DNA from 3 places in the Parafrankia sp. Ea1.12 genome. Region 3 is predicted to be linked to each of the others. Evidence: predicted binding sites of a transcription regulator. Region 3 holds the regulator's gene; each other region holds the start of a gene.
The links. The regulator LexA, encoded in region 3, represses DNA repair genes until DNA is damaged. The targets are predictions, from matches to a motif close to CGAACNNNNGTTCG.
Positions count from the first base shown of each region.

Region 1: a site for LexA is predicted at 5,059-5,072, ahead of FMEAI12_RS14165 (DUF222 domain-containing protein). Genes of this name have one in related genera too.
Region 2: a site for LexA is predicted at 9,264-9,277, ahead of FMEAI12_RS05595 (HNH endonuclease signature motif containing protein). Genes of this name have one in related genera too.

Region 1 covers NZ_UBIZ01000288.1:21,325-31,864, reverse strand. The annotation lists gene FMEAI12_RS14190 (beta-ketoacyl-ACP synthase III) at 1-884, shown strand, start outside; gene FMEAI12_RS14185 (hypothetical protein) at 875-1,057, shown strand; gene FMEAI12_RS14180 (acyl carrier protein) at 1,075-1,323, shown strand; gene FMEAI12_RS14175 (beta-ketoacyl-ACP synthase II) at 1,320-2,546, shown strand; gene FMEAI12_RS14170 (acyl-CoA carboxylase subunit beta) at 2,726-4,129, shown strand; gene FMEAI12_RS14165 (DUF222 domain-containing protein) at 4,382-4,912, opposite strand; gene FMEAI12_RS14160 (MFS transporter) at 5,240-6,904, shown strand; gene FMEAI12_RS14155 (AAA family ATPase) at 7,343-9,751, opposite strand; gene FMEAI12_RS14150 (hypothetical protein) at 9,754-10,419, opposite strand.
Region 2 covers NZ_UBIZ01000181.1:1,768-12,307, reverse strand. The annotation lists gene FMEAI12_RS05640 (glycosyltransferase family 2 protein) at 1-535, shown strand, start outside; gene FMEAI12_RS05635 (DUF2064 domain-containing protein) at 634-1,290, shown strand; gene FMEAI12_RS05630 (class I SAM-dependent methyltransferase) at 1,287-1,991, shown strand; gene FMEAI12_RS05625 (hypothetical protein) at 1,918-2,451, opposite strand; gene FMEAI12_RS05620 (molybdopterin-dependent oxidoreductase) at 2,448-3,647, opposite strand; gene FMEAI12_RS05615 (glycosyltransferase 87 family protein) at 3,760-5,265, shown strand; gene nhaA (Na+/H+ antiporter NhaA) at 5,408-6,748, shown strand; gene FMEAI12_RS05605 (LacI family DNA-binding transcriptional regulator) at 6,832-7,869, shown strand; gene FMEAI12_RS05600 (SDR family NAD(P)-dependent oxidoreductase) at 8,053-8,823, shown strand; gene FMEAI12_RS05595 (HNH endonuclease signature motif containing protein) at 9,455-10,540, shown strand, end outside.
Region 3 covers NZ_UBIZ01000160.1:67-10,606, forward strand. The annotation lists gene nrdR (transcriptional regulator NrdR) at 309-869, opposite strand; gene FMEAI12_RS04365 (LysM peptidoglycan-binding domain-containing protein) at 1,260-1,508, opposite strand; gene lexA (transcriptional repressor LexA) at 2,433-3,185, shown strand; gene hflX (GTPase HflX) at 3,301-4,803, opposite strand; gene dapF (diaminopimelate epimerase) at 5,089-5,982, opposite strand; gene FMEAI12_RS04385 (EAL domain-containing protein) at 6,009-7,064, opposite strand; gene miaA (tRNA (adenosine(37)-N6)-dimethylallyltransferase MiaA) at 7,166-8,122, opposite strand; gene FMEAI12_RS04395 (hypothetical protein) at 8,119-8,904, opposite strand; gene miaB (tRNA (N6-isopentenyl adenosine(37)-C2)-methylthiotransferase MiaB) at 8,901-10,388, opposite strand.

The sequences.
Region 1 (10,540 bases), on a different contig from region 3:
CCAACGACGAGATCACCCGGCAGGTCGACACCTCGGACCTCTGGATCCGCACCCGGACCGGCATCTCGACCCGGCGGATCGCCGACGACGACGAGACCACGGTCGCGATGGGGGTCAGCGCCGCGGACAAGGCGCTGGCCGCCGCCGGGCTGGCCGCCCGCGACGTCGACGCCGTGATCGGGGCGACCTGCACGGCGCCGTCCCAGATCCCGGGCACCGCGCCGCAGGTCGCCGCCCGGCTCGGCGCGTCGGCCGCGGGGACCTTCGACATCAACGGCGGGTGCGCCGGCTTCTGCTACGCCGTCTCCACCGCGGCGGACATGGTGCGGGCCGGCAGCGCCCGGCACGTGCTGGTCGTCGCGACCGAGCGGCTCTCCGACTACACCGACTGGAGTGACCGTTCCACCTGCATCCTGCTCGCGGACGGCGCCGGCGCGGTCGTGATCGGCGCCGCCGAGACCGATCACATCGGCCCGGCTGTCTGGGGCCACGACGGGTCGCGGCCCGAGGCGATCCAGGTTCCCGGGCGGGGCGACAACTCGTTCCGCATGGAGGGCCCGGCCGTGTTCCGTTGGGCCATCTCGCTCGTTCCCACCCTGCGCACGGTCTGCGACCGGGCCGGTGTGGCGCCCGAAGAGCTGGCCGCGATCGTGCCGCACCAGGCGAACCTGCGCATCGTCGAGGCGCTCGCGGGTGGCCTCGGTGTCCCCGACGTGCCGATCGCCCGCGATGTGGTGGACTCCGGCAACACGTCCGCGGCGAGCATCCCGCTGGCGCTCGACCGGATGATGGAAGCCGGCGAGGTCGTCTCGGGCGATCCGGTGCTGCTGTTCGGTTTCGGCGCCGGCCTGACCTACTGCGGACAGGTCGTCCGATGCCCCTGAGCACCGACGTCCCCGAGCACCACATTTCTCCCAGGTACTCCGCTGCCCCCGAGTACCCCGGCCCGAGCCGCGGCCACCCGTGCCGCGACCGGGCCCCGCACCACCGCCGGACGGAGCTGCCCGCGCGGGCCGCCCGTCCAGCCACCGGCTCGGCCGGAACGCTGATCCCGTAACGCACAGGAGGAAAGCCATGTCGCAAACCGATATTCTCGCCGGCCTCGCCGCGATCCTCGAGGAAGTCGCCGGTGTGGACCCGGCCGACGTCACCGCGGACAAGACCTTCATCGACGACCTGGACGTCGACTCGCTCTCCATGGTCGAGGTCGTCGTCGCGGCCGAGGAGAAGTTCGGCGTGAAGATCCCGGACGAGGACGTCAAGACCCTCAAGACCGTCGGCGACGCCGTCTCGTACATCCAGCGGGCGGGTGTCGCCGCGTGACCCCGACCCCCAGGCAGGTCGTCGTCACCGGCCTCGGGGCTACCACTCCCCTCGGCGGCGACGTGCCGTCCACGTGGGAGGGGCTGCTCTCCGGCCGCTCCGGCGCGCGTCGCCTGACCGAGGACTGGGTCGAACAGCTCCCCGTCCACATCGCCGCCCCGCTCGCGGTCGAGCCACCGCTGGGCCGCGTCGAGGCCAGAACTCTCGACCGCAGCCAGCAGATGGCGCTGGTCGCCGCGCGGGAGGCATGGGCCCACGCGGGCTCCCCGGAAGTCGACTCCGAGCGCCTCGCCGTCTGCGTGGCGTCCGGGATCGGCGGGGTGCTGACCCTGCTCAACCAGCACGACGTGCTGCGGGAGCGTGGGGCTCGGCGGGTGTCGCCGCACGTCGTGCCGATGCTGATGCCAAACGGCCCGGCGAGCACGGTCGGCCTGGCGTTCGGTGCCAAGGCCGGTGTGCACGCGCCGGTCAGCGCGTGTGCGTCCGGCTCGGAGGCGATCGCGCTGGCGCTGGACATCATCCGCGCCGGCCGGGCGGACATCGTGATCGCCGGCGGCACGGAGGCGGCGATCGCCGCCCTGCCGATCGCCGGGTTCGCGCAGATGCAGGCGCTCTCCCGGCGTAACGACGCTCCCGAGACCGCCTCACGGCCGTTCGACAAGGCCCGGGACGGCTTCCTGCTCGGCGAGGGCGCGGCGGTCATCGTGGTGGAGGCGGCGGAGCACGCGCAGGCACGCGGCGCGCGGGTCCTCGGGACCCTCGCCGGCGCCGGCATCAGCTCGGACGCCTACCACGTGGCCGCGACGGATCCGACCGGTGCCGGCGCGGCCCGGGCGATCCGGGCGGCGCTGCGCTCGGCCTCCCTGGAGCCCGAGGACGTCATCCACGTCAACGCGCACGCGACGTCGACCCCGACCGGAGACGTCGCCGAGTCGATCGCGCTTCGGCTGGCGCTGGGCTCCGCGCTCGACTCGATCGCGGTGACCTCGACCAAGTCGATGACCGGCCACCTGCTCGGGGCGGCCGGCGCGCTGGAGGCCGTGGTCACGCTGCTCTCGCTGCGCGAGCGCGTCGTCCCCGCGACGCGCAATCTCGACGCGCTCGACGACGAGATCGCCCTGGATGTCGTGAGCATCGACAACCGGGAGCTCGGCACCGGCGCGGGCCTGTCGAACTCGTTCGGGTTCGGTGGGCACGACGTCTGTCTCGCGTTCACGGTGTAGGACGCACGCCCGGCGCCCCGAGGGAAGACCGTGCCGCCGCCGCGGCGGCGGCACGCCCGGGGGCGCCGGGACGGTTCGCCGGGATCCAAGCCCCGGCCAGGAAACACCTCACGGTGGCCGCACCGGGGCCGCCATCTGCGCAGGAGCAGGCTGATACCGCTCAACCAAGGAGACCTACGGTGAGTCTGTCCACCATCGACCGCACCGATTCCCGAACTCCCGTCTCGCGGCTGAGCCGCTTCTTCGACCCGGACACGCTCTCGCTGTTCGCCTCCGCCGACGGTTCGGGTGTCGTGGCCGGCCAGGGCCTCGTCGACGGCAACGAGGTCGTCGCCTTCGCCACCGACCCCACGGTCCAGGGCGGCGCGATGGGCCGGGACGGCTGCGCGCGCATCGTGCACGCGATCGAGTCGGCCGTCCGGATGAGCTGCCCCGTGATCGGTATCTGGCACTCCGGGGGCGCCCGCCTGCAGGAGGGTGTGGCCTCGCTCGACGGCGTCGGCCGGGTGTTCGCCGCGACGGTCCGCGCCTCGGGACGGGTGCCACAGATCTCGCTGGTCCTCGGGGCCGCGGCCGGCGGCGCCGCCTACGGCCCGGCGCTCACCGACCTGGTCATCACCGGGCCCGACGCGAAGGTCTTCGTCACCGGCCCGGACGTCGTCCGCTCGGTGACCGGCGAGGAGTGCACGGCCGACAGCCTCGGCGGCCCCGAGGTCCACTCGACCCGCAGCGGTGTCGTCCACCTCGCCTGCGACACCGACGACGCCGCGTTCGACCGGACCCGCGCGATCACCGCGCTGCTGGCCGACCAGGGCTCCATCGGCCACGTCGCCGAGCGTGAGCTCGGCGATCTGCTGCCGGAGAACCCCCGCCGCGCCTACGACGTGCGACCGCTCGTCGCCGGCCTGCTCGACGACGAGGTCGTCGAGCTGCACCCCAAGTGGGCTCGCAACATCGTCACGGCCCTCGGCCGCCTCGGCGGGCGGACGGTCGGCGTGGTGGCGAACAACCCGCTGCGCCGCGGTGGCTGCCTCGACGCGCTCTCGGCGGAGAAGGCCTCGCGGTTCGTGCGGATGTGCGACTCGTTCGGGATCCCGCTCGTGGTGCTCGTCGACGTCCCCGGCTACCTGCCCGGCGTGGGCCAGGAGTGGGAGGGTGTGGTCCGGCGCGGCGCGAAACTGCTCTACGCCTTCTCCGAGTGCACCGTGCCCCGGGTCACCGTCGTCACCCGCAAGGCCTACGGCGGCGCGTACATCGCGATGAACGCCCGCTGCCTGGGCGCGACCGCGGTCTACGCGTGGCCGACCGCGCAGCTCGCGGTCATGGGGGCGGAGGCCGCGGTCGGCATCCTGCACCGCCGGCAGCTGGCCGAGGTGCCCGCCCAGCGCCGCCCGGACGTGATGGCCGAGCTGGCCGAGGAGCACGTCCGCACCGTCGGCGGGATCGACCGCGCGGTGGAGCTGGGCGTGGTGGACGCGGTTGTCACACCGGCGACGACCCGCGGGGCGGTCGCGGCCGCGCTCGCCGACGCGGTCGCCGCGGCCCGGGTGGACAAGAACGTTCACGGCAACATCCCTCTGTAGTTCCTCCCGCTCCGCCCGGCCCGCCGGCCGGGGCGCCGGCCCTCGACGGCTCCGGCCCTCGACGATGCTGGACTTCAGCGGCGCTGGACTTCGAGACGTGGCGGCCGGGCGAGTCTCTGGACTCCCCCGGCCGCCACGTCTCATCTCGGGGCTGTCGCCCTCCGGCCCGTGCTCCCGGGCCTCGCCACCGGACGCCGTCGCGGCCCACCGGGCCCGCCCGGCGCAGTGGGCCCGCCCGGCGCAGTGGGCCCGTCACGACCCAGGGGGCTCAGACCCGCCCGGGAGACGTGGGCTCTCCGACTCGGCCAGGCGGATCCACGTCCGGACGACGTTGCCCATCTGACGGGGGTTCATCCACAGGGCCGCGCGGGCGAAGATCGGGTCGGCGCTGCGCGCGAGCTCGCCGCGCGCGGCCTCCAGCGCGGGGGCGATGGCGCGGACGTGGTCGAAGCTGATCGTGCCCGTCCGGAAGGCCTCCGCGGTCACCGGCAGGGATCGCAGCGCGCGCGCCACCGTAAGCGCCGAGGTCGTCGTGGGGTGGACAAGCCTGCACTCCCGGCGCAGCCAGGCGGCCGCCGACCGGGCACCGTCGAGGTTCCACAGCTCGCGCCGGTCGAACTCCGCGAGCAGACGGACCCAGCAGGCGTCGGTGGCGTCGACGAGCCGGCGCACGTCCATCACCAGCAGGGCGAGCTCGGCGTCCGGCACCTCTCCGGGATCCACGGCCGCCAGCCGGGCCACCTGCGCGTCGAGATCCTTCACAGCCGCCTCCTTGTCCGACACCCGCACTCCACTCACTGAACGCCCCGTGTGCGGCGCCACCCCACGCGCCCGCCACCTCCGCAGGCCCTGCCGACGGGGCCTGCCCTACCGGCGGCCCCTGCCCCGCCTGCGGGCAGCGCCTGCCCACCCGGCCACACCGAGACTGTCGAACACATGTTCGAATGCTAGGGCATCATCACCCAGCCACCAAGCCGCGGCCCGGATACATGACCGATCCGCGACCCCGAGCCACCCTGCTCCACCCTCGTTCCCACCCGCCCACGAAATACTTAGCTGCGCGAAATAAATATCGGCCGGGGCGTGTTGTGAACCTCGGAGGTGCACCGCATGAGTCGTTCGGACCAGGTCACGTCGAGGACGAGCGCAGGAGGCGCGGAGGAGGCAGGCACCCGGGCGCTGTCGTCCACAGGCACCTTCGCCGCCCTACAGGTACCGAACTTCCGCCTCTTCCTCGGCGGTCAGGTGGTCTCGCTCTGCGGGACCTGGATGCAGATGATCGCCCTGGGCTGGCTGGTGCTGTCGCTCGGCGCGTCCGGCACCGAACTCGGGCTCGTCACCGCGGCCCAGTTCCTGCCCGTGCTGCTGTTCGGCGCCTACGGCGGGCTGATCGCCGACCGCTCGAACACCCGCAGGCTCCTGATCACCACCCAGATCATTCTCGGTTCCCTCGCCGTCCTGCTCGGCGTCCTGGACCTGACGGGCACGGCCCAGCTGTGGATGGTCGCCGCCGTCGCGGCGGCGATCGGGATGACCAGCGCGGTGGACAACCCGGCGCGGCAGAGCTTCGTCCAGGAGATGGTGGGGTCGGAGTTCCTGCCCAACGCCGTCACGCTGAACTCGGTGACCATGAACGCGGCCCGGGTCGTCGGGCCGGGCATCGCCGGCATCCTCATCAGCCTGGTAGGCACCAGCGGCTGTTTCCTGCTGAACGGCGCCTCGTTCGTCGCCGTGGTCATCGCGCTGCAGCGGATCGACACCGCGGCGCTGGTGCGCCGACGTCCCGTGCCGCGGGCACCGGGGCAGGTGCGCTCCGGGCTCGCCTACGCGATGCGGACGCCGAGCCTGCGGATCCCGCTGCTCATGATGGCCGTGATCGGAGCGTTGTCCTACGAGTTCCAGGTCGTGCTGCCGCTCGTGGCACGTGAGACCTTTGCCGGGTCGGCCGCGACGTACAGCCTTCTCACCGGCGCGATGGGTGCGGGGGCCGTGGCCGGTGGCCTGGTCGTCGCCCGGCACCGGCGGGTGGGGATCCCGGCCCTGGCGGTCACCTCCGGGGTGTTCGGCGTGGTCACCCTGGTAGCAGCCGCGGCCCCGGTGCTGGCGCTGGAGGTCGCCGCGCTCGTGGTGGTCGGCGCGGCGAGCGTCGCGTTCATCTCCACCGGCAACGCGACCGTGCAACTCTCCGCGGCACCGGAGATGCGTGGCCGGGTGATGGCCCTGTGGTCGGTGGCGTTCCTCGGCTCGACCCCGGTCGGCGGCCCGATCGCGGGCTGGGTGTCCGAGACGTTCGGTGCGCGGGCCGGCCTGGCGATGGCCGGCGTGGCGGCGTTGGCCGGATCCGCCTTCGCGGCGGTGTCCCTGCGCAGCCAGGCGGCGCGCGCGCAGGCTGTCCCGGCGGCCGCGGCCAGCCCCGGACCACCGGCCGCGCCAGGCGTCGACCCGCCACTCGCCACAGGCATCGTCACCGCAGAAGGCACCGCGCTCGACGCGGACACAACGCTCACCGGTGGCACCACTCTCATCGCTGGCACAGTGAGCGACGCTGACGCAGCAGGAGACGCTGACACAGCGCTCACCGCCGGCCCCACACACCGCGCTGGCACGGCAGGCGACGCTGGCACAGTGGGCGACGCTGGCACGGCGGGAGGCACCGCGATGTCGGATGACCCAACTGCGTCCGCGCCGACCGACACCGTGCTCGGTAACCCGGTCGCGGGTGTTCTGAGCGCGGCGGCCGCACCGCAGCGCGGGCCGGCTCTCCAGGACGTCTGACACCCCGCGCCGGGGCTCGGAGATCACGGCTCGGGGCTCGGAGATCACGGCTCGGGGGTCCGAGATCACGGGTCGGGGTCCGAGGTCGGGGGTCGTAGATTGAACGCGAGGAGACCAGCCGTCCACGCGGTCTCGCCCGCGCAGGAGGCGAAGGCGGCCTCATCACCGCGGGACTGCCCCGACCACGGGACTACCCAGACCGCCACCTATCGGGCAAAACACCCCGAATATCGAGGGAACCCGCTCGCCCTTTGGCGCCCTTCTCGCCGTTTCGGGCCGGATTCCGCCGAATCTGGCTACAAAACGGCGAGAAGAAAACCAAAAGGCGAGTAGGCGCGCGGCCAGGGCTCCGACCGGCACCGACACCGCCCGACACCACCGAACACCGACACCGATCGGCACCGCCCGGCCAGTGCCCGTGGCGGGGCGGCGGCGACGTCAGTTGGCGGTGGAGGGGCCCTCCGGGAGTGCCCGTGGCACGGGGGGCGCCCCGCGGGCGGCTGCCCGGCCGAGTTCGGGAAGCTCCCGGAGATCGTCGTGGTGCATCCCGCGGTGTGCCTGAACCGCCGAGCGGTGGTAGTCCTCCGCGACGGCCATGAACCCCGGTTCCATGTAGCGGCGGCCGTCGACCGTCGGGCCGACCGTCCCCTCCATGATGGCCTCGACGTCCTCGCCGGTGATCGTCTTGTGGGTCTCCAGCGCATGGGTGAGGGACAGCACCTCACGCCGGTTCGCGGACAGGACGGCCTCGGTGCGGGCGTAGATCTCCCGCAGCTTGGCCTCGACCTGCTCACCGAAGGGCCGGTCCGAGTCGATGGACGCCTGGCCCATCTGGTGCTCGATCATGCTCAGCCGGGACGCGAGCGTCTCGCCCATCGCGGCCGAGGAGATGTTGCTCGACACCAGCAGGGTGGCGCTGCGCAGGTCACCACCGACACCCACGGTGTTGTCGCCGTCGAAGAACATCCGCTCGCCGGCGAGCGAGGCGAGGGAGACCATCACCTGGACCTCGATCTCCGACTTCCACATGAACATGCGGTCCTCGACCGCGACGTGCGCGACGAACCCGCCGACTCCGCCACGCCGCTCGATGGTCGCCAGGTCGATGACCCGTCCGCGCTGGGTGCGGTAGGCGACGACGGCGTGGCAGGCCTCGTGCAGCGCGATGCTGTGCCGCTCGCGGGCGATGTGCTCGTGGTCGTCGGCGAGGCCGTACTCCTTGACCACCCGGGCCCGCAGCATGTCCTGCCAGGTGATGATCTCGCGGCCGTCCTTGACGGCCTGCACCAGCGCCTCGTTCACCGTGTCCTTGATCGTGGCGCCGGTGGCCTCCGGGCTCATGATGGCGAGGCGCTCGACCTGGTCCGGGGTCAGCTCGTGGCGCACCTTGGCCAGGTAGCCCTCGAAGGTCCGGATCCGGCCCTCCTTGCTGGGGTAGCCGACCTTGTAGATGCGGTCGATGCGCCCGGGCCGCAGCAGCGCCTCGTCCAGCGACTGGGGCATGTTCGTCGCCATCATCACCAGGATGCGGTACTTCGGCGGCGGCTTCGGACGCATGCCGAGGGTCCGCCGGACGATCCGGTTGAGGAATCCGCGGGGCTTCTTCAGGCCGGACATCTCGGTGAGCAGGGCCTGCAGGGTCCCGTCGGCACCGGACCCGCCCATCCCCCCGCCCATGACGAAGTTCTCGCGCTGGGCGTGGTCGCGGGCGATCTGGGCCCGGGCGAACGAGTCCAGGTAGGAGAAGCCGTTGCAGGCGTCCACGGACTCCGCGCCCACCGGCACGCCGAACGGGTTGTGCCCGGTGGAGAAGGCCGCCGCTCCCGCGCCGAGCTTGCCGCCGCCGCTGAAGCCACCGGCGAGCTGACCACGGTTGCCGAGCGTGTCGGCCTCGTCGAAGAAGACGATCACGCCGCCGTAGCGCAGTGACAGCTTGCGCAGCTTGCGGAACAGCGACTTCACCTTCATGATGCCGACGCCCATGAACATCGCAGAGAAGGCGCCCGGGTCGACGAAGACGTAGGGCTTGCCCGTCTCGCCGGCCACCGCCTCGGCGATCAGCGTCTTGCCCGTGCCGGGCGGGCCCCACAGCAGAATGCCGCCGGGGACGTAACCGCCCCTGTCCTCGATCTCCTCGGGGCGCTCCAGGTAGAAGACGTTCTCCTGGACCCGGCTGACGACGTGGTCCTGGCCCCAGACGTCGGCGAAGCGGGTCTTGATGTCCTCGGGGAAGTAGACCTCGACGCCGCCCTTGGAGAGGAACCAGAAGATGGCGACGAACTGCCCGACGACGACCACCAGCAGCAGCACCATCTGCAGGACGAGCGGGATGGCCTTCCACGCCGCGCCGGGCAGGCCGACCGTCGCCTCGAAGATGGACTGGTCGACGATGCGCGCGTAGACGAACAGGAACAGCGCGAACGCGGCCACGACCTTCAGTGCCCGGCTGGCCCGGTACCGGTTCCAGTCGTTGAAGCGCAGCAGCCGGCGCTCGGCGCGGCCGAACATCTTGTCCGTCCAGAACACGTAGTACCGCGACGACCGCTCGCCGAGGAAGATGTGGATCTGGTGGACCACCTCGAGCCCGAACAGGGCCAGGATCCACCAGCTCGACCGCGACTGGATGCGGAACGCGTCGCCCCAGGTCATCAGCGGGTTGCCGGAGACGTCCGCCGCGACCACGAAGGCGAAGAGCGCGCCGAGCAGGAGCAGGAACTTGGTTCTGTCCCACAGCGCCGCGGGACGTCGGCGCGGCGCGGTCGAGGAGTCGGAAGCGGCGTCGCCCGCGGTGGTCTCCCCCGCGGGCGCGGAGGAACCCGAACTGGTCGCCCGGTCGGTTGCGCTCATGCCTACTGCCCTCGGTCCGTCGGCTTGATGGTGAACGAGCCCGTGACCTCGCCGATCTGCCCCCCGTGCTGGGTGTAGCAGAGCGCTGAACAGGCCAGGACGAGCTGGTAGAGCACGGTCTGGTTCTGATCCAGCAGGCTGGTCTGGTCGATGGTGACCAGCCCGGCCGCGGTGGCGACCTGGTAGATCAGGTGCACGCCGTGGACGCCGCTGTCCTGCGCCACCTTCTCGTCGGCCAGGAGCAGGAAGCTGGGCGCGAGGCGCGCGCCGTACGGGTCCTGGCGGACGGCCTCCTCCTGCGCCGCGACCGCGTCGTCGACGGTGACCACGAAGTTGCGCAGGTCGTTCGTGGAGACCGCATTGGCCTCCTCCGGAAGAAGATGCCGAACCTGGACGAAGCCCTTCGGCAGCGGCGCGTCGGGAACGAACAGACTGGTCTCGTCGAACTTCTCGGCGGCATCCAGCCCGACGACCCACTCGCGTGACATCAGGCCGCGCAACATCTCGGGGCTCACATTGCGGGCGTCGATGCCGAACAGGGCCGGCCCGGGCATCTCCTGATACGTCCAGGCCGCCGGCACCTTCAGGAACGCGCCGTCATCTTTGTTCGTCACATAGTCGTAACTAGACGCCCCGCACCCGGAGATCAGGACGAGCAGCGCCACCACCGCGGCGACGGCCAGTACCGGGGCTGACCTCGGCCTCGACCCTGGCCGGGGTCGTGGCAGCGGTCGCGGCCAGCGGCCACGACTTGTAACCTCCACGGCGATCCTCCAGCCTCGCGAGGTC
Region 2 (10,540 bases), on a different contig from region 3:
GGTCGAGGCCGCCGAGCGCGGCTACGGCGCGGCCGTCCACGCCGGCCTGCTCGCGGCGACCGCGCCGATCGTCTGCTGCTGCGACGCCGACGCGTCCCTCGACCCCACCGATCTGCCGCGCCTCGTCAGGCTGCTGACCGCGGGCCCCGGCGGTGGTGTGGGCGCGGGCGGGTGGCCGGCCGACCTCGTCCTCGGTCGGCGCCGGCCCGTCACCGCCGGGGCCTGGCCCGCGCACGCGCGGGCCGGCAACGCCGTGGTCGTGGCCGCCGCGCGCCGGCGCTGCGCCGTGCGGATCCGCGACCTGGGGCCGATGCGGGTGGCCCGCCGGGCCGACCTGCTGGGCCTGGGGGTGACCGACCGCCGCTTCGGCTATCCACTGGAGCTTGTCGCCCGGGCGGCCGCGGCCGGGTGGAACATCGTCGAGACCGACGTCCGTTATCTGCCGCGGAGCGGGAAATCCAAGGTCACCGGCACCGCCACGGGCACCGTCCGCGCGGTCCGGGACATGTCGGCGATCCTGCGCCGGCTGCCGTGAGCGGCCAGCGGGCTCCGGCGGCCGACCGGCCGGTGCCTGACCGGCCCGCTCCCGGGAGGGCTGATCGAAGGCGGTCTGGTTCCGGCGGTGGGCCGCACCTGCTCGTCATCGCCAAGACACCCGTGCCCGGCCGGGTCAAGACCAGACTCACCCCGCCGTACAGCCCGGTGCAGGCCGCCCGGCTGGCGGCCGCGGCCCTCGCCGACACCCTCGACGCGGTCGCCGGCGCCTGCCGTTCGCTGGGCGCCCGGCCGATGGTCGTCCTCGACGGCGAGCCCGGCCCCTGGCTGCCGCCGGGGTTCACCGTCGTAGCCCAGGCCACCGGCTCCTTCGACACCCGGCTGGCGGCGGCCTTCGACGCCGTCCGCGGGCAGCCCGCCCTGCTGATCGGGATGGACACTCCGCAGATCGGCCAGGACGAGCTGGTCGCGGCCCTGCTGGAGCTGCGCGCCGGCGCGGACGCCGTCCTCGGGCGGGCCCTCGACGGCGGCTGGTGGGCGCTGGGACTGCGCGCCTCGGCCGGTGGCCTCGTGCGGGGAGTGGCGACGTCCACACCGGACACCGGCGCCTGCCAGCTCGCCCGGCTGCGCGCGGCGGGGTTGGGCGTGGTCGAGCTGCCCGTCCTACGGGACGTCGACACCGCCGCGGACGTGGCCCCGGTGGCGGCGCTTGCTCCCGGCGGGCGGTTCGCGGCCGCCGTCCACGAGCTGCGGCTGTGCCCCGGTGTCGCGGCGAGACCGGCGGGGGAGCGGTGACCACCCACTCGACCAGGGAACGTCCGCATGCTCGCGGGGTCTACGAGGCGGCCCTGCGCGCACCGGGCCACGGGCTGTGGGCCTCGCACCCCGGCGGGCGCCGCCCGCTGCCGCTGGACCTGTGGCTCGGCGGGCTCGCCCCGGGCGACGAGACGCTGGTCGACGGCTGCGCCGGCCCGACGCTCGACGTCGGCTGCGGCCCCGGGCGCATCACCGCGGCGCTCGCCCGCCGCGGCGTGCGGGCGCTCGGTATCGACATCGCCGCCGGTGCGGTCGCGCTGGCCCGCCGGGCGGGGGCGGCCGCGATGTGCCTGGACGTCTTCGGCCCCGTGCCGGGCAGCGGCCACTGGCGCGAGATCGTGCTGGCGGACGGCAACATCGGCATCGGCGGCGATCCCGCGCGGCTGCTGCTCCGGGCGGCGGAGCTGCTCGCCGCCGGCGGCAGGATCCTGGTCGAGGTCGACGGCCCCGGACGGCCGACGGAGTGCTACTGGACCACGTTGGAGACCGCCGCCCTCGCCAGCGCGCCGTTCCGCTGGGCCGCCGTGGGAGTGGACGGCATCGGCCCGCTGGCGGCCGAGGCCGGGCTCACCGTGACCGAGGTGCGGCAGCGGGCGAGTCGGTACGTCACATGCCTCGAGCCGGTCCAGTCCGTCGGGACCGCCGTGACCGCCGGGACCGCCGTCGCCGGAACACCATGATGACCGTGGCGGCGGCCCAGACCGCCCCGAGCACGATCAGCAGGTTCCGCCCGTAGGGCAGCGCGTCGACCGTCGCGTTGCCGGGGGTGCCGCCGTAGCCCCGCCAGAGCGGCAGGCTCGCCGCCGCCACCGAGCCCGAGACGATCAGCGCACCCTGGACCACCGCCCGGTACGGACCCGGGACGGCGCGGCTCAGCAGCAGCCCGACCAGCGCGACCGCAGGCACCAGCAGCACGTCGTGGGCCAGGACGCCGGCGATCAGCCACCGCAGGGAGTTGTGCGGATTGGTGGCCCGTGTCTCGCTCAGCAGTCCGTCGATCCCGTAGCCGAGTGCCGCGAGCCCGCCGAGCGCCGTCAGCGCCACCGCAAGCCGCGTGAGGCCGCCGCCTCGCCTCGGAGCGGCTCCGGCTCCGGCTCCGGCCCCGGCCTCGGCAGCGTCGTCGGCGTCGTGGCCGGTCACAGCATCACCACCCGGTGCACCCACTTTGTCTGCAGGACTCCCGGCCGGTTCGGCGCGATCAGCCGCGCCGGATAGCCGTGGTCGAGGTCGAGCGGCTCGCCGCCGAGCCGGGTCGCGAGCAGCGTCCTGGGATCACGCGCGTGCGGCGGGTCGACCTCGCTGGCCCGGTAGCCGCCACGGGTTTCCAGGGACTCGACCCGCACCGTCGCGCCGGCCGGTATCCCGGCCCGTTCCAACAGGTCGACGAGCCGTACCCCCGTCCACGTCGCGTCGGCCGCCCACCCCTCGACACAGGTGATCGGCAGATCCACCGTCGCCCGGCTCAGCGCGAAGAGCTCGGCCGCGGACAGGGTGAACGGCCGCGGGCCGCCGACCGTCAGTCGGTAGCCGGGGTCGCGGGCCAGGGCGAGCACGCCGGCCGCGACCGCCGTCCGGTTCACCGGCAGGTGCTGCGGCCCGAGATCGGGCCGGCGCGGCGCGAGCAGCACCGTGCCACCCAGGCCCGGGACGAACTGTCCCGCGGTCGTCGCCGTGATCACACCGGCCGCGGTGCCCACGGCGAGGCCGAACCCGCGCCGCGACAGCCCGTCGCCGGCCGGCTCGGGCTGGCTCACACGGTCGGTGAGTCCCGCGCGCCTGGCCCGCCCGCGCCCCACGTTGGCCCGGACGACCGCGATCTTCGTGGCGATGTGCACGACCAGCGCGCCGATCGTGATCCAGGCGACCCAGTAGTGCGTGACGGTGAAGAAGAAGCGGAACGGATACCACTGGGCGATGTTCGCGATGCCCGTCGCGAGCTGGAAGATCGCCCCGGCGATCAGCGGGATGATGGTGATCCGCTCCAGGGCGTGCGCGACGGTGCGCACCGGCGGCCACTCCCACAACCGCGGGTAGACCGTCCACAGCTTCGCCAGCAGCAGCGGAACGGACGCGAGCCCGGTGGCGACGTGCACGCCCTGAGTGAGCCGGTAGAGCCACGCCGGCCGGGACGGCCACTGCAGCCAGCCCGGCGGATGCTGCATGAAGTGCGAGACCAGTCCGGTGGCGAACGCCGTGCCGAACGCGACCCCGAGCCAGATGCCGAGCAGCGAGGCCAGCCGCGGGTCGTGCAGGCGGCTGCTGAAGGCGCCGGGACGGAACGGCCCGCGGCGCAGCCGCTCCGGTGGCGCCGGCAGCTCGCGGTCGATGAGATCCACGCGCGCACCGTAGGCACGCCGGCCCGCCGTGGCCGCTGATCATCTCCTTACGATTCGAGGATGTCGCGCGCCGGTCGTCCCGGGCGGGTCTGAGCGTGGGCACGCTGGCCCCATGGCCGTCAGCCCCCACCGCACCCGAGACGACGCGATCCGTCTCGGCGGCCCAGCGCGGGACGAGGGGCCGGTGCCGGCTGCCGCCGACCCGCCGGGCGCCGGGCGCCGATGGCTGGCTGTGGCGGTCGTCCTGCTGGCCGGCGCGCTCGCCACCGAGTGTGCCGTGATCGCGCAGCCCGGGCCCCTGCCCGGCGGGCCGGCCGTCCTCTACCTGGCTCTCGGCTGGTGGGCGCTGGCTCTGGCCGCGGTGGCCGCCCTCGTCCGGGCCGCGCCCCGACGCGGTGTCACCGCCGTGCTGCTGGTCGGCGCGGTGGCCGTGCACCTCCTCGCCCTCACCTCCGGACCGCGGATGAGTGACGACCTCTACCGCTACGCCTGGGACGGCAAGGTCTCCGCCGCGGGCATCGACCCGTACCACCACGCGACCAACTCCGCGGAGCTGGCCGGGCTCCGCGACAGCTGGCTGTGGCCCGACCCGGTGGGCTGTGCCGCCCTCGGCCGCGGCTCCGGCTGCACGCGGATCAACTACCCGACCGCGCACACGATCTACCCGCCGGTGGCCCAGGCGTACTTCGTGGCCGTCCACCACCTGCCCGGGCCGCCGCGGGAGAACAAGATCCAGCTCTATGCCGCGGTGCTGTCGCTGCTGCTGACCGGCCTGCTGATCCGGGTGCTGCCGCGGTTCGGCCACCATCCCGGCCTGGCCGCGGCCTACGCCTGGGGGCCCTCGGCCGGGATCGACATCGGCATGGACGGCCATGTCGACGTCCTGGCCGTGATCTTCGCTGTCGCGGCGCTGGCGCTGCTCGCGCGGCCCGGTGCGCGTCCACGCCCGCGCCCGCGCCCGACCACCCGGACGGCGGCGGCCGGCGCGCTGCTCGGCGCCGCGGTGGCGGTGAAGCTCTACCCGGCGCTGCTGCTGCCCGCCGCCGCCCGGCGGCGCCCCGTGGCCGTCCTCGGCGCGGCGGCCGCGGTCGTCGGCCTGTCCTATCTGCCGCACGTGGCGGTCGTGGGAACGGACGTGGTCGGCTTCCTGCCGAAGTACCTGTCGGTCGAGGGCTACGCGCAGGGACACCGCTTCCTCCTGCTGGGCCTGCTGGGTCTGACCGGGACGGCGGCGAAGGTGGCCGCGGGCGCCGTGCTCGCCGGCGTCGTCCTCGCGGTGTGGCGCTCGGAGCCCGCCCGCCTGCCGGTGGAGCGTGGCGCGCTGTGGCTGGTGGGGGCGGCCTTCCTCGTCGCGACTCCGGCCCAGCCCTGGTACGGGGTGCTGCTGGTCGCGCTCGCCGTCCTCGCCGGCCGGCTCGAATGGGCGGCGGTCGCCGTCGGCCCGTATGTGCTGTACATGGCGCTGTTCCGGGACCTGGCCGTCGAGGACGTCTACGTCCGGCCCGGCGGCTACGTCCTGGGCGCCGCCGCGGTCGCGCTGACCGCCGCGGTCCGCCGGATCCGGGCTCGATCCAGCGGCGCGCCCGGTTGGCCGGCAGCGTCGCGGTGCGCTCGGTAGGATCGGTCCCGGTGTGCCGGGAAGTCTGGTCGGCGAGGTGGCGCGTCGCGCCCTCACAGCCAGGGACGACCGGTTCAGGATGGTCACCCTTCGTGAGGTCGGGGCGGCGCCGCGCGACCGCGCCGACCGAGGAGACCAGCCGATGCCGAGCGTTCCCCCAGCCCCCGCGCCCGGCCCTGCCTCGGGCTCCGGCTCGTCGGTGTCCCGGCCGCGGCTGCTGGCCCGGCCGACCTGGCCGCAGGCACGGTACGTCGCCCGGGTCCTGCGCAGTGAGACGGTCGGCGGCCTGCTGTTGCTCGCGGGCGCCGTGGTGGCGCTGGTCTGGGCGAACTCACCGTGGCGGGACGCCTATGCCACCGTCGTCCACACCGGCGTGGGCCCCGCGTCCCTGCACCTGCATCTGGACCTGGAGCACTGGGCCGCCGACGGGCTGCTCGCGATCTTCTTCTTCGTGGTGGGCCTCGAGCTCAAACGCGAGTTCGTCCTCGGCGATCTGAGATCACCGAGCCGCGCGGCGCTGCCCATCGTGGCCGCCCTTGGCGGGATGCTCGTGCCCGCGCTCATCTACACGCTGGTCAACGGCCTGGCCGTGGACGGCTCCCCCGAGGGCTGGGCGGTGCCGACGGCCACCGACATCGCCTTCGCGGTCGCGGTGCTGGCGATCATCACGACGCATCTGCCGGCGGCGCTGCGGTCGTTCCTGCTGACGCTGGCGGTGGTCGACGACCTGCTCGCGATCGTGATCATCGCCGTGTTCTTCACCGACCGGCTCAGCCCCGCGCCGCTGGCGGGCTCCCTCGCGGTCATCGCGGTGTTCGCGCTGCTGGTGAACCGCGGCGTCACCCGCTGGTGGCTGCTCATCCCGCTCGCGCTCGTCGCCTGGGCCCTCATGCACACCTCGGGGGTGCACGCGACCATCGCCGGGGTACTGCTGGGGTTCGCCGTGCCGGCCCGCCCTCGCTCCGGCGAGCACGCCGGGATGTCCGAGCGGTTCGAACACGCCTGGCGTCCCGTCTCGGCGGGCGTCGCGGTTCCGGTGTTCGCGTTGATGGCCGCCGGGGTCTCGCTCGCGGGCGGCGGCGTCGGCGCCGCGCTGGCCGATCCGGCCGGCCTGGGTGTGGTGATGGGTCTGCTGCTGGGCAAGCCAATCGGGGTGATGGGTGCCACCGTCCTGCTCGCCCGGTTCACCCGGGCCGAGCTGGACCCCGACCTGTCCTGGTGGGATGTCGCCGGCGTCGCCGTGCTCGCCGGAGTCGGGTTCACTGTCTCCCTGCTCATCGGCGAGCTGGCCTTCGGCGCCGACACAGCGGAGAACGATCACGTCAAGGCCGCCATCCTGATCGGCTCGCTGGCCTCGGCACTGCTCGCCTCGATCGTGCTGCGGGCGCGTAACCGGGTGTACCGCCGGCTGGCGGAGCGGGAGGCCGTCGACCGCGACGCCGACGGCATCCCCGACGTCTTCCAGGAACCGACCGTCGGCTGAGGCCATCGAGATGGCCAACGCCAACCGTGGGGAGATCCGGACGACAATCGGGGGAAGGGCCAGGGACGACCGGAGGGGGCGCGATGGCCGGGACGGACGTTCCGAGCGTGAAGGACGTCGCGGCGCACGCCGGGGTGTCGCTGGGCACGGTGTCGAACGTGCTCAACCGGCCGGAGCTGGTCGCCCGGCCCACCCGGGAACGGGTGCTCGCCTCGATCGCCACCCTCGGCTTCGTCCGCAACGAGTCCGCGCGGCAACTGCGGGCCGGCGGCAGCCGGCTGCTCGCCTACGTGGTGCCCGACACCGCCAATCCCGTCTTCGCCGACGTCGGCGCCGGTGTCCAGGAGGTCGCGGATCGCGCCGAGCTGGCGGTGTTCCTGTGTAACAGCGGCGAGGAGTCCCGCCGGCAGGCGACCTACCTGAGCCTGCTCGAACAGCAGCGCGTCGAGGGAGTCCTTCTCACTCCGGTGGGCGAGGTCGACGAGCCCCTGGTGTCGCTGGCGCGGCGGGGGACACCGGTCGTGCTCGTCGACCGCGCCGGCGGGCCGGGGATCTGTTCGGTGACGGTCGACGACGTGGCCGGCGGTGAGCTCGCCGTGTCCCATCTGCTAGACAGTGGCCACACCCGGATCGCCTTCGTCGGAGGCCCGGGTCAGTGGCGGGTCGCCGACCGGCTCGCCGGCGCCCGCCGCGGCCTGCTGCACGCCGGTGCCGACCCGGACAGCCTGCTGCGGGTCGACACCCGCGGCGCCGACGTCGCCGCCGGCCGCCGGGCCGGGGAACGACTGGCCGGTCTGTCCGGCAGCGGACGTCCCACGGCCGTGCTCTGCGCCAACGACATGGTCGCCCTCGGCCTGTTGCAGCAGGTGACGCGGCTCGGCCTGCGCGTCCCCGACGATCTCGCCGTGGCCGGCTACGAGGACATCGAGCTCGCCGCCGTGGCGGCGGTTCCGCTGACCTCCGTGGCGCGGCCGCGCCAGCTGCTGGGACGTACCGCCGCCGAGCTGCTGCTGGCGGAGACGCGCGACCGCGCGGGACATGAGCACAGCCAGGTCGTGCTGGCACCCGAGCTGGTGGTCCGGGCGTCCACCGGGCGCCGGCCGGCGGACGTCGTCGCCTGAACACCGCCAAAGGGCCCGAGCGCCGGCGGGTGGCGTGCGGCGGCCGGGAGCAGTGGCATCGGCGTGCCACCGGCGTGCGCGGCGGCACGGTCCGCGCTGGCTCGCCGTCGACCTCGTCCACGGGGGTGACCCGCTCCATGCGAGCGGCCGATCGGCGAGACTCGCACGGTGGCAGACGACACGATGAAGACACCTGACCAGCTCTTCGACCTCACCGGACGGGTCGCCGTCGTGACCGGCGGCAGCCGGGGGATCGGCCGCGCGGTGGCCGGGGGGCTCGCCGCGGCCGGCGCCGACGTCGTCGTCGCCAGCCGCAAGATCGAGGCCTGCCAGGCCGCGGCCGCCGAGATCGAGGCCGAGACCGGTCGGCGGGCGCTTCCCGTCGCCTGCCACGTCGGCCGGTGGGACGACTGCGACCGCCTCGCCGACGCGGTCTACGACAGGTTCGGCCGCTGCGACGTCCTGGTGAACAACGCAGGGATGTCCCCCGTCTACGACACCCTCACCTCGGTGACCCAGGAGCTCTACGACAAGGTCCACGCGGTGAACGCGGGCGGCCCGTTCCGGCTGAGCGCCCTCGTGGGATCGAGGATGGCGGCCGGCGACGGCGGGTCGATCATCAACGTGACGACGGCGGGTTCGTTGCGCCCCAACGCGAGCGATCTCCCCTACGCCATGGCGAAGGCGGCCCTCAACGCCCTGACTCTCGGGCTGGCCGGCGCGTGGTCGCCCAAGGTACGCGCGAACCTGGTGCTTCCCGGCGCGTTCGACACCGACATAACCAAGGCCTGGGGCCCGGACGCGAAGCGCCTGGCCGGCGAGATGAATCCGATGAAGCGGATTGGGGCACCCGGAGACATGGTCGGCGTCTGCGTCTTCCTGGCGAGCGCTGCGGCCAGCTATGTGAACGGCGCGCAGATCCTCGTCGACGGCGGCCTCTTCCGGACTCTCTGACCGTGCGTTCCGGCCCGGCACCCGTCGGGCCGGAACGCTGGAGCGGTAGCAGGGCGTCCTCTACCGCGTGGGTCTTCACGGCGATCACGGTGGACGGAAAACCGAACTCGTCGGCGGCGCATCATATCGAGCGTGGCATCGCCCGCGCACCCGACGATGTACGCAAGGATTTCCGACGGCTGCCTGCCGGTGAGTCAGCAGACTCCTAGCGCCTTCGGGAATCGATCACTATTTTAAAATTAATGTTCAGTGTCTCGCTCTCGGGAGCCCTGAGACATCTCGAAGGTATCACGAGTGGCGTCGTAGTCAAGGCTCGAGGAAATCTGTCGATACCATTTTTGCGACCACGCGAGATTGCCTGATGGATATGCAGGATTGCGTGAACTTGGCGTGGTCTCTCTCTCGAGTCACTTGTTCTCCCCGCCCGCCAGCCATAGCGTCGAACGCACGTTCGATCCCAACGGTTTGATGGATAGGCGGTGACACCGTGACCTCTGTTCCCGGCTCGAGGTGTGGTGCGTCGCCGCGTGGGCGACGCACCGTCGCTCACGCGCCCGGTACCAGGACCGGTTCTGCTGCCACATCCGCCGGGTCAGCCCGCCGGCCCGTACTCGGAGATGAGGCTGCCACCGTGACCGGAAGGCCGACGGCGCACTCGGCCGGCCCAGAAGAAGACGCGGGGGAGACGGGCGGCGGCCTCCTTGCCCGCGAGGCGCTCGACATGAAGGCAGGCGATCTGCTCAGGGAGATCTCTCGTGTCGTGCGCGTGATCGCGGCTGGCCACGCGGGTCTGTTGACCCTGCTGGCTCAGTTCGCAGCCCTCCGGCTCCCGCCGGGCGCCGGGCAGTCGCTGATGTCCGACGAGTTCGTACCAGAAGAGGTAGCCGCCGCGATGGCGGTCTCGCCCCAGTCGGCCACGGCCCAGATGGCGTTCGCCTGCACGGTCACCCGGCGTCTCCCGGCCGCGGTCGACGCACTCAGGGCGGGAGTTCTGGATCTCCAACGGCTGCACGCACTGGAGAAGGCGGTGCACCCGCTTGACGATCGCGCCGCGGGCGAGGTCGAGGCGTGTGTGCTCGCCGGAGGAGCGCGACCGAACCGGCGTGCCTTCACCGATGCCTGCCGGCGCGCCGTGGCCAAGGTCGACCCGCAGGGGGCGGCGGACCGGGCGGAGACCCGGCGCAAGGACCGGCGGGTGTGGGTCTCGCCCGACGAGGACGGGACAAGCTCGCTCGGCGCCGTCCTTCCCGCGGAGGACGCCGAGGCCTGCTACCGGCGGATCGATCAGGCTGCCCGCTCCATCAGCGACAACAGGTCCGTGGGGGATGACCGGACCCGCGACCAGATTCGTGCCGACGTGCTGGTCGACCTGCTCACGGGCCGAGGCAGCCACGCCGCGCCGATGCCGTGCGAGATTCAGGTCGTCGTACCTGTGACGACCCTGATCGGCCTGTCCGACGACCCCGGAGAGATTCCGGGGTACGGCCCGATCCCCGCTCGAATCGCCAGAGAGATGGCCGACCGGCCCGGCTCGACCTGGCGGCGGATTCTGACCGATTCACAAGGGCGTCTGGTCGAGGTCGCCGACCGGCGTCTCCCTAACACCGCGCAGGTCCGCCATGTTCGCGCCCGCAACCGAACCTGCGTTTTCACGGGCTGCACCCGACCCTCACAGCGCACCGACACCGATCACACCATACCTTTCTCCGAGGACGGG
Region 3 (10,540 bases):
GATGCCTGTATTACGTGCGCCGCGGGCGGCTCCCGTGGCCTCGCGCAGTACACGGACCACCGCGGCTCCGAGACCGTGTGGCTCCGGCTCCGCACCGACACGGCTCCAGGCTGGTTCCATTCCAGGTCGTTACACGGACCTGGACGCTCGCCGGACCGCGCCTCGACGCCTCCCCCGCTCCCGGCCCGCGATGCCGGAGCCGGCAGGCGGCAGGCGGCCCACCTGCCCGGGTTCGTGAGGCCGGCGCGGATCAGGCTGGGTCACTCATGGACGCCCGGATCCCGGTTCCGGGACCTCGGGCCGGTACGTCAGGGGCCGGCCGCCGCCCGTGGGCCCGTGGTCACCGGAACGACGACAGCCGAGGCCCCGGTGGCCGCCGGCATCGCGGTCGGCTTCCCGGCGACGGGCGACTCACCGCCGCCAGCCGACTCGGCACGCAGGGCCGCGATCGCCGCCTCGAAGTCGCCGAGCGACTCGAACGCCAGGTAGACGGAGGCGAAGCGGAGGTAGGCCACCTCGTCCAACTCCCGGAGGGGGCCGAGGATCGCTCGGCCGACATCCTCGGCGGCCACCTCCGCGGAGCCCGAGGAACGCACCGTCTCCTCGACCCGCTCCGCCAGCAGCGCCAGATCGTCCGACCGGACGGGGCGACCCTGGCACGCCTTGCGCACTCCCACGATCACCTTCGCGCGGCTGAAGGGCTCGGTGGCCCCGCTGCGCTTACGGACCCGCAAGGAGGCCTCCTCCATGGTCGTGAACCGACGGCCACAGGCCGGACACGACCGCCGGCGCCGGATCGCGGCGCCTTCCTCGGCCTCCCTGCTGTCGACGACACGGCTGTCGGGATGCCGGCAGAAAGGGCACCGCATGGTCCGCTCCCCTCCACCCCGGGCAGGCTGACACTGCCGCCCGCGGGGTGCGTCCGACTGGGTTCCGTCACCTCGACCGGCGGCCCTGCGGACAGACGGTCAAGGCCCTGTGGATTACCTGTGTAACAACCTGTGGATGACTTGCGGTGCTGCAACTACAAGATGTTGTGTCCACCGTAGCGCACACCCCCGACAGATCCGACACCGGCCCCTCCGGCGCATGTGGTCCTCAGGTGTGTTCTCGCCAGCCCGCGCCGGGGCCACGACAGGCGGTGACACCAGCCGGACGTGCCCTCGGTGGGGCAGCCGCAACACCTGACGCACCGAAAGCCCCGGGCATGCCGGGCCGCCGAGCTATCGGGGCATCGGGGCCGCAGCAGGAAAGCCGGGTCAGGGGAGCCGGAGCTCCTGACCGGGCATGAGCGTCACCGTGTCGAGGCCGTTCAGGGTCATGAGCCCGCGGACGGTGTCGCGGGTGTCGGCCTCGGGGGCGGCCTCGTGGGCGATCTCCCAGAGTGTCTCCCCGGACCGCACGACGTGCGTCCGGTAGCTCACCGGGACGCCGGTGAACGCCTGTGACGCCGTCACCAGCACCAACGAGAAGACAAGGCCGAGGAGCGTGCTCGCCAGCGCCACCACGACGATGCGGCCGCGCCTGGTCAGCCGCAGCGGCGGCCGCGCACCCGGCCTCCCCCGCCCACCGGCCCGCGACCGGGACCGGGACCCGGCCCGAGGTCGAGGTCGAGCTTCAGGCCGGGCGTGGGGCTGAGGCCGGGGACGCTGGGGCTGGGACTGCCCACTCGGCCCAGGACGCGGCCCGGGCGCCGCGGCGGCCGACCCGGCCGCGACCAGCCCGACGGCTGCCTCACGCCACCACATGCCGGGCATCTCGATGACGGACGCCCCGGATCGCCGCTCACCGCCCCGCCTGGACTCACCGGGCGGCACCGTGGCGGCCGGAGCAGCCCCCGAGAGACCACATCGGGCGCCACGAGAGCGAACCGGGCGCCCTACCGGCACGCGGCCCATGCCGCGCACCGCCACCCCCCGCACCCCGCGGCCACGGACGGCGACTCCGCCCACCGCGGCTCCACGCACGCCGCGCGCCCCCCGCGCACCCGTCGCGACCTGCGCACCCTGCCGCAGCGCGCAGCTGCGAGACACCGGGTGACCCCGCCGAACTGACGCATTCCCACCGGCCGCACCGCCACCGTCGGTCATGCCAACCTCCCAGGCGCGAACACTCGTTCGATCGAACGCCTGAGCGATTCTTACACGGCCGCCACGCACACTTCCCCCGACACGCTCGAACAGACGTTTGAGATTCGGCGACCGGCCGACTACCGTCAAGGACGATCAGTTGTGGACGATCGTGCGAGATGAACCGAGCACGAAGGACCCTGCCAAACCGATCAGCCGAACCGATCAAAAGTTACTAATCGGACAAAGCATTGGAACGACCGGGTGGGTGTTGGCGGAGCCGGGCCGTCGACCACCCGGTCCTTGGCAGCCGCCGGTGGCACCATCCGCCGCGCGGAAGCATCGACAGGAGAGCGGTAAGCGATGACCAGCCAGGAACGGGGTACCCGCCGAGGTGACACCCGTGGCAACGTCCGGGATTTTCCCGACAGCCCCGCGGACGCCTCGGGCCTGACGCAGCGGCAGAAGAAGGTGCTCGAGGTCATCCGGTCCGCGGTGGAGCGGCGTGGATACCCGCCGAGCGTCCGGGAGATCGGCGAGGCTGTCGGCCTGACCAGCACCAGCAGCGTGGCACACCAGCTCAAGGTGCTGCAGGAGAAGGGGTTCCTCCGGCGCGACCCGAACCGGCCGCGGGCGATGGAGGTGCTTCCGATCGGCGGCGCGAAGGCCGGCGGGCGTTCCCGCGCGGGTGCCGCGGCGGCGGCCGGCGCACCCGCCGAGACCACGGCGCTGGAGGCCGGCACGCCCACCTACGTCCCCCTGGTGGGGCGGATCGCCGCCGGTGGGCCGATCCTCGCCGAGCAGGCGATCGAGGACGTCTACCCGCTGCCGAAGGAGATCGTCGGCGAGGGAACTCTGTTCCTGCTCAAGGTGGTCGGCCAGTCGATGATCAATGCCGCCATCTGTGACGGCGACTTCGTCGTCGTCCGGCAGCAGCCGGTGGCGGACAACGGCGAGATCGTCGCGGCGATGATCGATGGGGAGGCCACGGTCAAGCGGTTCCGGCAGCGCGACGGCCGGGTGTGGCTGGCGCCGGAGAACCCGGCATTCTCCGACATCCCGGCCGAGGACGCGACCATCCTCGGCCGCATCGTGGCGGTGATGCGCCGGGTCTGATCCCCGGCACGCGGCCGGCACCGGGCAGGCCGGGCACCGGTCAGACGTCAGGCGTCTGACCGGTGCGGTGTTCAGCTCGCGGTGTTCCGTCGGGGCTGGTGTTCAGGCAGGGCCGTCAGGCGCGGAACGGCTCCAGCTCGGCGGCCAGGCCCACGGGCACGCGCGCGGCGACCTCGGTGCCCTTGCCGGTGTGCTCAACTCGAAGCACCTCGCCGATCTGGTGGATGCGGGAGACGAGATCGCCCCGGGTGTAGGGCACCAGCAGGGACATCTCGACCTCCGGGTGCGGTATCCGCGCCGAGAGCGCCTCCACCAGCTCCTGCAGCCCCGCCCCGGACCGCGCCGAGACGAAGATGGCGTCCGGCACCGCCTGACGCAGGACGGCGAGCGTGGTCGGGTCGACCGCGTCCACCTTGTTGACCACGATGAGCTCGGGCACCCCGGCCGCGTCGATCTCGGCGAGCACCTCGCGCACGGCCGAGATCTGCCCCATCGGGTCCGGGGCCGAACCGTCGACGACGTGCAGGACGAGGTCGGCGTCCACCACCTCCTCGAGCGTCGAGCGGAACGCCTCGACGATCTGGTGCGGCAGGTGGCGCACGAAGCCGACCGTGTCGGCCAGGGTGAAGATCCGGCCGTCGGGCAGCGTGGCCCGGCGCACCGTCGGGTCGAGGGTCGCGAACAGCGCGTCCTCGACCAGTACGCCCGCCCCGGTCAGTCGGTTGAGCAGCGACGACTTGCCGGCGTTGGTGTAGCCGGCGATCGCGACGGCGGGAACGGCACCGCGGCGGCGTGACGACCTCTTGGTCGCCCGGACGGTGGCCATCCCGGTGAGCTCTCGGCGCAGCTTGGTGATGCGCGCGCGCAGCCGGCGACGGTCCGTCTCGATCTTCGTCTCACCGGGGCCACGGGTACCGATCGGCGCCCGGCCGCCGCTGGCGGCCTGCCGGGACATCGACTCACCCCAGCCGCGCAGCCTCGGCAGCATGTACTGCAGCTGGGCGAGCTCGACCTGCGCCTTGCCCTCGCGCGACGTCGCGTGCTGGGCGAAGATGTCGAGGATCAGCGCCGTCCGGTCGATCACCTTGACCTTGACGACCTCCTCGAGCTGGCGCAGCTGGCCGGGGGTCAGCTCGCCGTCGCAGATCACCGTGTCCGCGCCGGTCGCCAGTACGATCTCGGCGAGCTCCTTGGCCTTGCCGGAGCCCACGAAGGTCGCTGCGTCGGGCCTGTCCCGGCGCTGCACGAGCGCGTCGAGCACGACCGAGCCGGCGGTGGTGGCGAGCGCGGCCAGCTCCGCCATGGACGCCTCGGCCTCGACCTGCGAGCCCGACGTCCACACCCCGATCAGAACGACCTGTTCCAGCCGGAGCTGGCGGTACTCGACCTCGGTGACGTCCTCGAGCTCGGTGGTGAGGCCCGGGACACGGCGCAGCGCGCCACGGTCCTCCAGGTCGAGCCCGTCGCCCTCCTCGTCGAAGAACGAGAACCCGTCGGCCTCGGCCAGGGCGAGCGCGGTGCCGGCGCGACCGTCACGACCCTCGTGGCCGTCGTTTTCGCCCGAGTGCAGTTTCAGATGCCGGGTGGACGCCACAGCGGCGTCAGCGCGAAGACTCATACCATCCGTTCTCAACGCGGCACGGTGACCGCGTCATTCCAGTCCGCCCCGGCCGGGACGGCACTCTTTCGCCCCATCAGCCGGGTTCGCCCGGCCGATGAAACACCGTCATCCCCAGGGTGACACGGCGTACCCGCGATCGCGAACCCTTTACCGGACGGCGCCCGCCACCGGACGACATCGGCGGACCTGAGTCGGGCACCCGGCCCGACGCCCGGGCGCACCCACGCGCTACGGGTCCCCGAGGGAGATCGAGGGACTTCGCCCTGCCTGCCCCGGCCGCGCTCAGCCGGCCCCGACAACGCTCGGACGCCGCTCGCCCGCGGGAGCCGCCGGGCCGAAGCCACCCGCCGCGCGCAGCCAGTCGGGACGAAGGACACCGTCCGACACCAGCACGGCCGGGCCACTGAGCAGGACGGTCGACTCCCGCCAGCCGACGGTCAGCCGCCCGCCGGGGAGGTCGACCTCGACCTCTGCGGGCGGCCCATCGCCATTGCGGGCCGCCCAGGCCACAGCGACGGCACACGCGCCGGTGCCGCAGGACGCGGTCTCACCGACGCCCCGCTCGAAGACCCGCATGGCGACCCCGTCCGGAGCCGGGACGACGACCTCGACATTCACGCCCTCGGGGAAGGCGGCGGCCGGATAGGCCGGCGCGCGCAGATCCAGGCGCGCCAGGCCGGCCGGGTCGAGGTCGTCGGCGAAGCAGACCGCGTGCGGGTTCCCCATCGAGACCGGCACGGCGGCGAACTCCCGCCCGGCGACCGTGACCGGCACCGGGCCGGCGGCCAGCTCGGGCGGTCCCATCTCGACGGTGACGTCGCCGCCCGTCGGCACCTCGACCGCCCGCAGGCCGGCCCGGGTGGCGATGACGAGACGGCCGGGCGCGGCGTAACCCGCGTCGACGAGATAGCGGGCGAACACCCGGATCCCGTTGCCGCACATCTCGGCGATCGACCCGTCGGCGTTGCGATAGTCCATGAACCAGCGGGCGGCCGCACTGTCGCCGGCGGCGGGCTCGGCCGCGGTCAACACGACCCGCAGCACCCCGTCGGCGCCGATGCCGGTGCCCCGGTGGCACAGCGCCCGCACCAGCTCGGGGCTGAGATCGAGCTCGCCGTCGGCATCCGGCAGGATGACGAAGTCGTTACCCGTTCCGTGTCCCTTGACGAAGCGCACGCCGCGATCGTACGGCCGCGGCGGGCTCACCCCGCGGCAGCCGCCCGCGAACGGTCCCCTCGCCCCGAACCACCCGGATACGCGGTACCTCCTGACTGCGCGGTACCTCCCGAACGCGTCGGCTGGGCGGGACGTCCCTGCGGGTCGCCAGGACGCCCGTACTGGTCGCCGGGACGTCCAGGCCGAGGGCCAGGGCGGCCGGGGGTGGCGCCGGACCACCCGGGCTGGCTCGCCGGCCGGAAGCCGGGCTCGGCCCGGGTCTCAGCGGACGGCTTGTACCACCTGTCCGGCCGGCCGCGGCCGAGCGCGATCATGCGGGCGTCCTCCACCGGTACCGGCGGGCAGAAGAGCGGCCCGGACACCCGGTCGCAGTCCAGCCTGCCGACCCGGTCCGCCAGCACCGCGGTGTCGACGTCCTCGGCGACGACGACCATGCGCCGCCGATGCGCCACGCCCACCAGGGAGGCGAAGGCCGCCTCGCCCTCCATGTCGCGGATCGTCGCCCGCAGGAACTGCCCGTCGATCCGCACCAGGTCCAGCGGGAGCACGTCGAGGGTGGACAACGAGCCGTACCACGTGCCGAACGCGTCGACGCCCACCGCGACGCCGAGGTCCCGCAGCCGCGCCAGCAGGCGGGGCAGCGCGGGAGGCGCGAACGCCAGCGTGTCCTCGGTGAACTGCAGGCCGACGGCGCCCGCCGGCAGCGACCGCCCCAGCACCAGCCGCTCCACCTCGGCGAGGAACTCCGGGCGGGCGAGATGACGGCCGTCGATGCGCACCCACAGCCGCGGCGGGCGGACGGAGGTCCCCGCGGCCATCCGGTGCCAGGTCCGCGCCTCCGTGACCGCCATCCGCAGCACCCACTGGTGTACCTGGCCGACCAGTCCGGCGGCCTCGGCGACGCGCATGAAGGCCGCCGGGCCGAGCAGCCCGAACTCGGCGTGCGCCCAGCGGGGCCGCGCCTGCATCCCCGGGACGGAGCCGTTACGAAGGTCGACGTCCGGCTGGTAGTGCAGGCGTAGCGAACCGTCGTCGAACGAGGCGTACAGCGCGGGAACCAGGGCAAGGTCGAGCGCGGTCACGTCGAACTCTCCAGACGCCGGGATGGGCCGGGACCCGGGCCGACGGGTCAGGCGAAGGTCCCGCGGCGCTGGGCCGGCCACACGTCAGAGCGAACCCGATATCAGAGCGAACCCACCAGACGTCGTACCTCGGCGAGCGCCGCGGCGACATCCGGAAATTCCAGCCAGGATATCCGCGGATCACGCCGGAACCAGGATCTTTGCCGACGAGCGAAGCGCCTGGTGGCCGTTGTTGTGGCCTGTTTGGCCGCGTCCATGGAGTCCATTGCTCCGTCGAGGACGGCCAGGACCTGCGCGTATCCGAGGGCACGCGAGGCGGTCCGCCCGTCGCGCAGCCCCGCCTCCGCGAGCGCCGCGACCTCGTCGACGAAGCCCGCGCGCCACATCAGCTCCACCCGGTCGGCGATCCGCGTGTCCAGGTCCGGGCGGTCCACGCCGACCTGAACGACGTCATAAATCGATCGATATCCGGGCAAAGTTGCCTCGAATGTGCCGGTGAGCTCGACGACCTCGAGCGCCCGCACGATCCGCCGCCCGTTGCCGGGCAGGATCGCCGCGGCGGCGGTCGGCGCCAGCCCCGTCAGCCGCTCGTGCAGCGGCCCCGGCCCGACCTCGGCGAGCTCGCGCTCGAGCCGGGCGCGGACGGCCGGGTCGGTGCCGGGAAATGACAAATCGTCCAGAACCGCCCGCACGTACAGGCCAGATCCGCCGACCAGGATCGGCACCCGGCCGGCGGCGAGCAGGCCGCTGACGACCCGCCGGGCGTCGGCCTGGTAGCTGGCGACGTCCGCGGCGCGGGTGATCTCCCAGACGTCCAGCAGATGGTGGGGCACGCCGCGGCGCTCGACCATCGGGATCTTCGCCGTGCCGATGTCCATGCCCCGGTAGAGCTGCATCGAGTCGGCGTTGACGATCTCCCCACCGAGCTCGAGGGCGATCTCGACCGCCAGGTCGCTCTTACCGGCGCCGGTCGGGCCGACGACCGCGATGACCGGCCCGGCCTGATCGGCTCGGGTGGCACCGTTGGTCAGGCCGGCGCCGTCACGGGACGCGGTCACCGGCCGCTCTGCGCGGTGGCCCGCTTCTCCTGCCGGTCGCCCCGGGTGCCGTCCGCGCGCTCCCATCCGACGACCAGGTAGCCGACCCCGAACGGGGCGTCGTCGTAGCGGACCAGGCTCGTCCAGGAGCGGGCCGGGTCGCCCGGCGTCGCGCGGCGCAGCGCGCCGGCGAGGACCTGCCAGGACGCCCGGCCCGGCGCGAGCAGGTCGGCCGCGAGCGCGGGATCGAGGGCGAGCAGCGCCGTGACGTCCAGCGTGGCGAGCGCGGCGGAGACCGAGGCGTCGTGCGCGGCGGCCCGCGGGTCCAGGCTGCCGGGGGCCTTCACCGTCCGCCGGGCACTCCCGTCGCCCATGATCAGCAGGGCGAGCCGGGACCCGTCCGCCTCCGCGGTGGCCACGAGGTCGGCGCCGATCGCGGCGGCCGCCGCCGGCCCGGTCGCCGCCGGCACCCCGCGGGCCGAGCACCGCCCGGCCCAGCCCGCCTCACGCAGCAGCCAGGCTCCGATGGTGAGCGACAGCGGGAGCACGGCCGGACCCGTGCCCGACGCACCGAGCGAGAAGCTCAGGTCGACCCCGAACCCGGCCAGCGAGCCGACGGCCGACCCGGCGTAGTGGGCGTCCGCGGCATCGTCGCCGACGACCACGATGTGGTCCGGGGCGAGGGCGCACAGCCGGGCGACGGCCGCGCTGGCATGGTCGCGGACCTCGACCGGGTCCACCCCGGCGACCTGCGGGACCAGCAGCGGCGGATGCGGGCAGACAGCCGCGGCGACCAGGGTCACCGCGCGGCGGGGGCGCTCGGGCGCAGCTGCGGCATCCCCAGAGAGACCGCGGGGCGGTCCTCCGGGCTCGGGGTGTCGCCGGCGATGGCGCGGCCGGCGGCCCAGGCATCACCGGCGCGGGTCCGGCGGTGGGTGAGCAGCGGGCCGTCCGCCGTCAGGTGGTGCGGCGCGCCCCTGGTCACCACGGTCTCCACGACGTCGCCCGGCCGGACGAGCCCCTCCTGCGCATGCGGCCCGGTCACCAGCAGGTGGACGAGGCGGCCGTCGCGGGCGCGTCCGGAGAGGCGGCCGGTGGCGGAGTCCTTGCGCCCCTCCCCCTCTGCCACGACGATCTCGACCCGGCGCCCGACCTGCGCCCGGTTCTCCGCCCACGACATCTCGTCCTGCAGGCTCGCGAGCCGCCCGTAGCGCTCGGAGACCACCGCGGGATCGACGGCGCCGTCCATCTCGGCCGCGGGCGTGCCGGGACGCGGGGAGTACTTGAAGGTGAACGCCCCGGCGAAACGCGCGGTACGGACGACGTCCAGGGTGTCGGCGAAGTCGGCCTCGGTCTCACCCGGGAATCCGACGATGATGTCGGTGGTGATCGCGGCGTCCGGCATGGCCGCGCGGACCCGCTCGACGATGCCGAGGAAACGCTCCCGGCGGTAGCTGCGCCGCATCCGGCGCAGCACCACGTCCGACCCCGACTGCAGCGGCATGTGCAGCTGTGGGCACACGTTCGGCGTCTGCGCCATCGCCTCGATGACGTCGTCGGTGAAATCGCGCGGATGCGGTGAGGTGAAACGGACCCGCTCCAGCCCCTCGACCCGGCCGCACGCGCGCAGCAGCTTCGCGAACGCGCCCGGGTCGCCCAGTGAGCGCCCGTAGGAGTTCACGTTCTGGCCGAGCAGCGTTATCTCCAGCGCGCCCTCGGCGACCAGCGCCTCCACCTCGGCGAGCACGTCGCCGGGACGCCGGTCGCGCTCACCGCCGCGCAGGCTCGGCACGATGCAGAAGGTGCAGGTGTTGTCGCAGCCCACACTGATGCTGACCCACGCCGAGTGATGGCTGGCCCGGCGGGCCGGCAGGCTGCTCGGGAAGACCTCGAGCGCCTCGGCGATCTCCACCTGGGCGGCGGAGTTGTGCCGGGCCCGCTCGAGCAGCACCGGCAGCCGATGGATGTTGTGGGTGCCGAACACGACGTCGACCCAGGGCGCGCGATCCAGGATCACCGACCGGTCCTTCTGCGCGAGGCAGCCACCCACCGCGATCTGCATCGCCGGGTTGCTCTTCTTCGCCGGGTACAGATGACCGAGGTTTCCGTACAACCGGTTGTCGGCGTTCTCACGGACAGCGCAGGTGTTGAACACGACGACGTCGGCGTCGGACCCCTCCGAGGCCGGAACGTAGCCGGCGGACTCGAGAAGGCCGGCGAGCCGTTCGGAGTCGTGCACGTTCATCTGACAGCCGAACGTCCGGACCTGGTAGCTACGGCCGCTCACCCACCCAGCCTACGGCCCGCACCCGGACACCGTTCGACACGCCGGGATCGACTCCTTCGAACCTCGTCCTTCGCGTCAAGCGCAGGGACCGGCGCGGCACGTGCGCTCGCGGCAGGCTCGGCAGGCAGGGCCCGGGGGCACGAGTCGAGCCG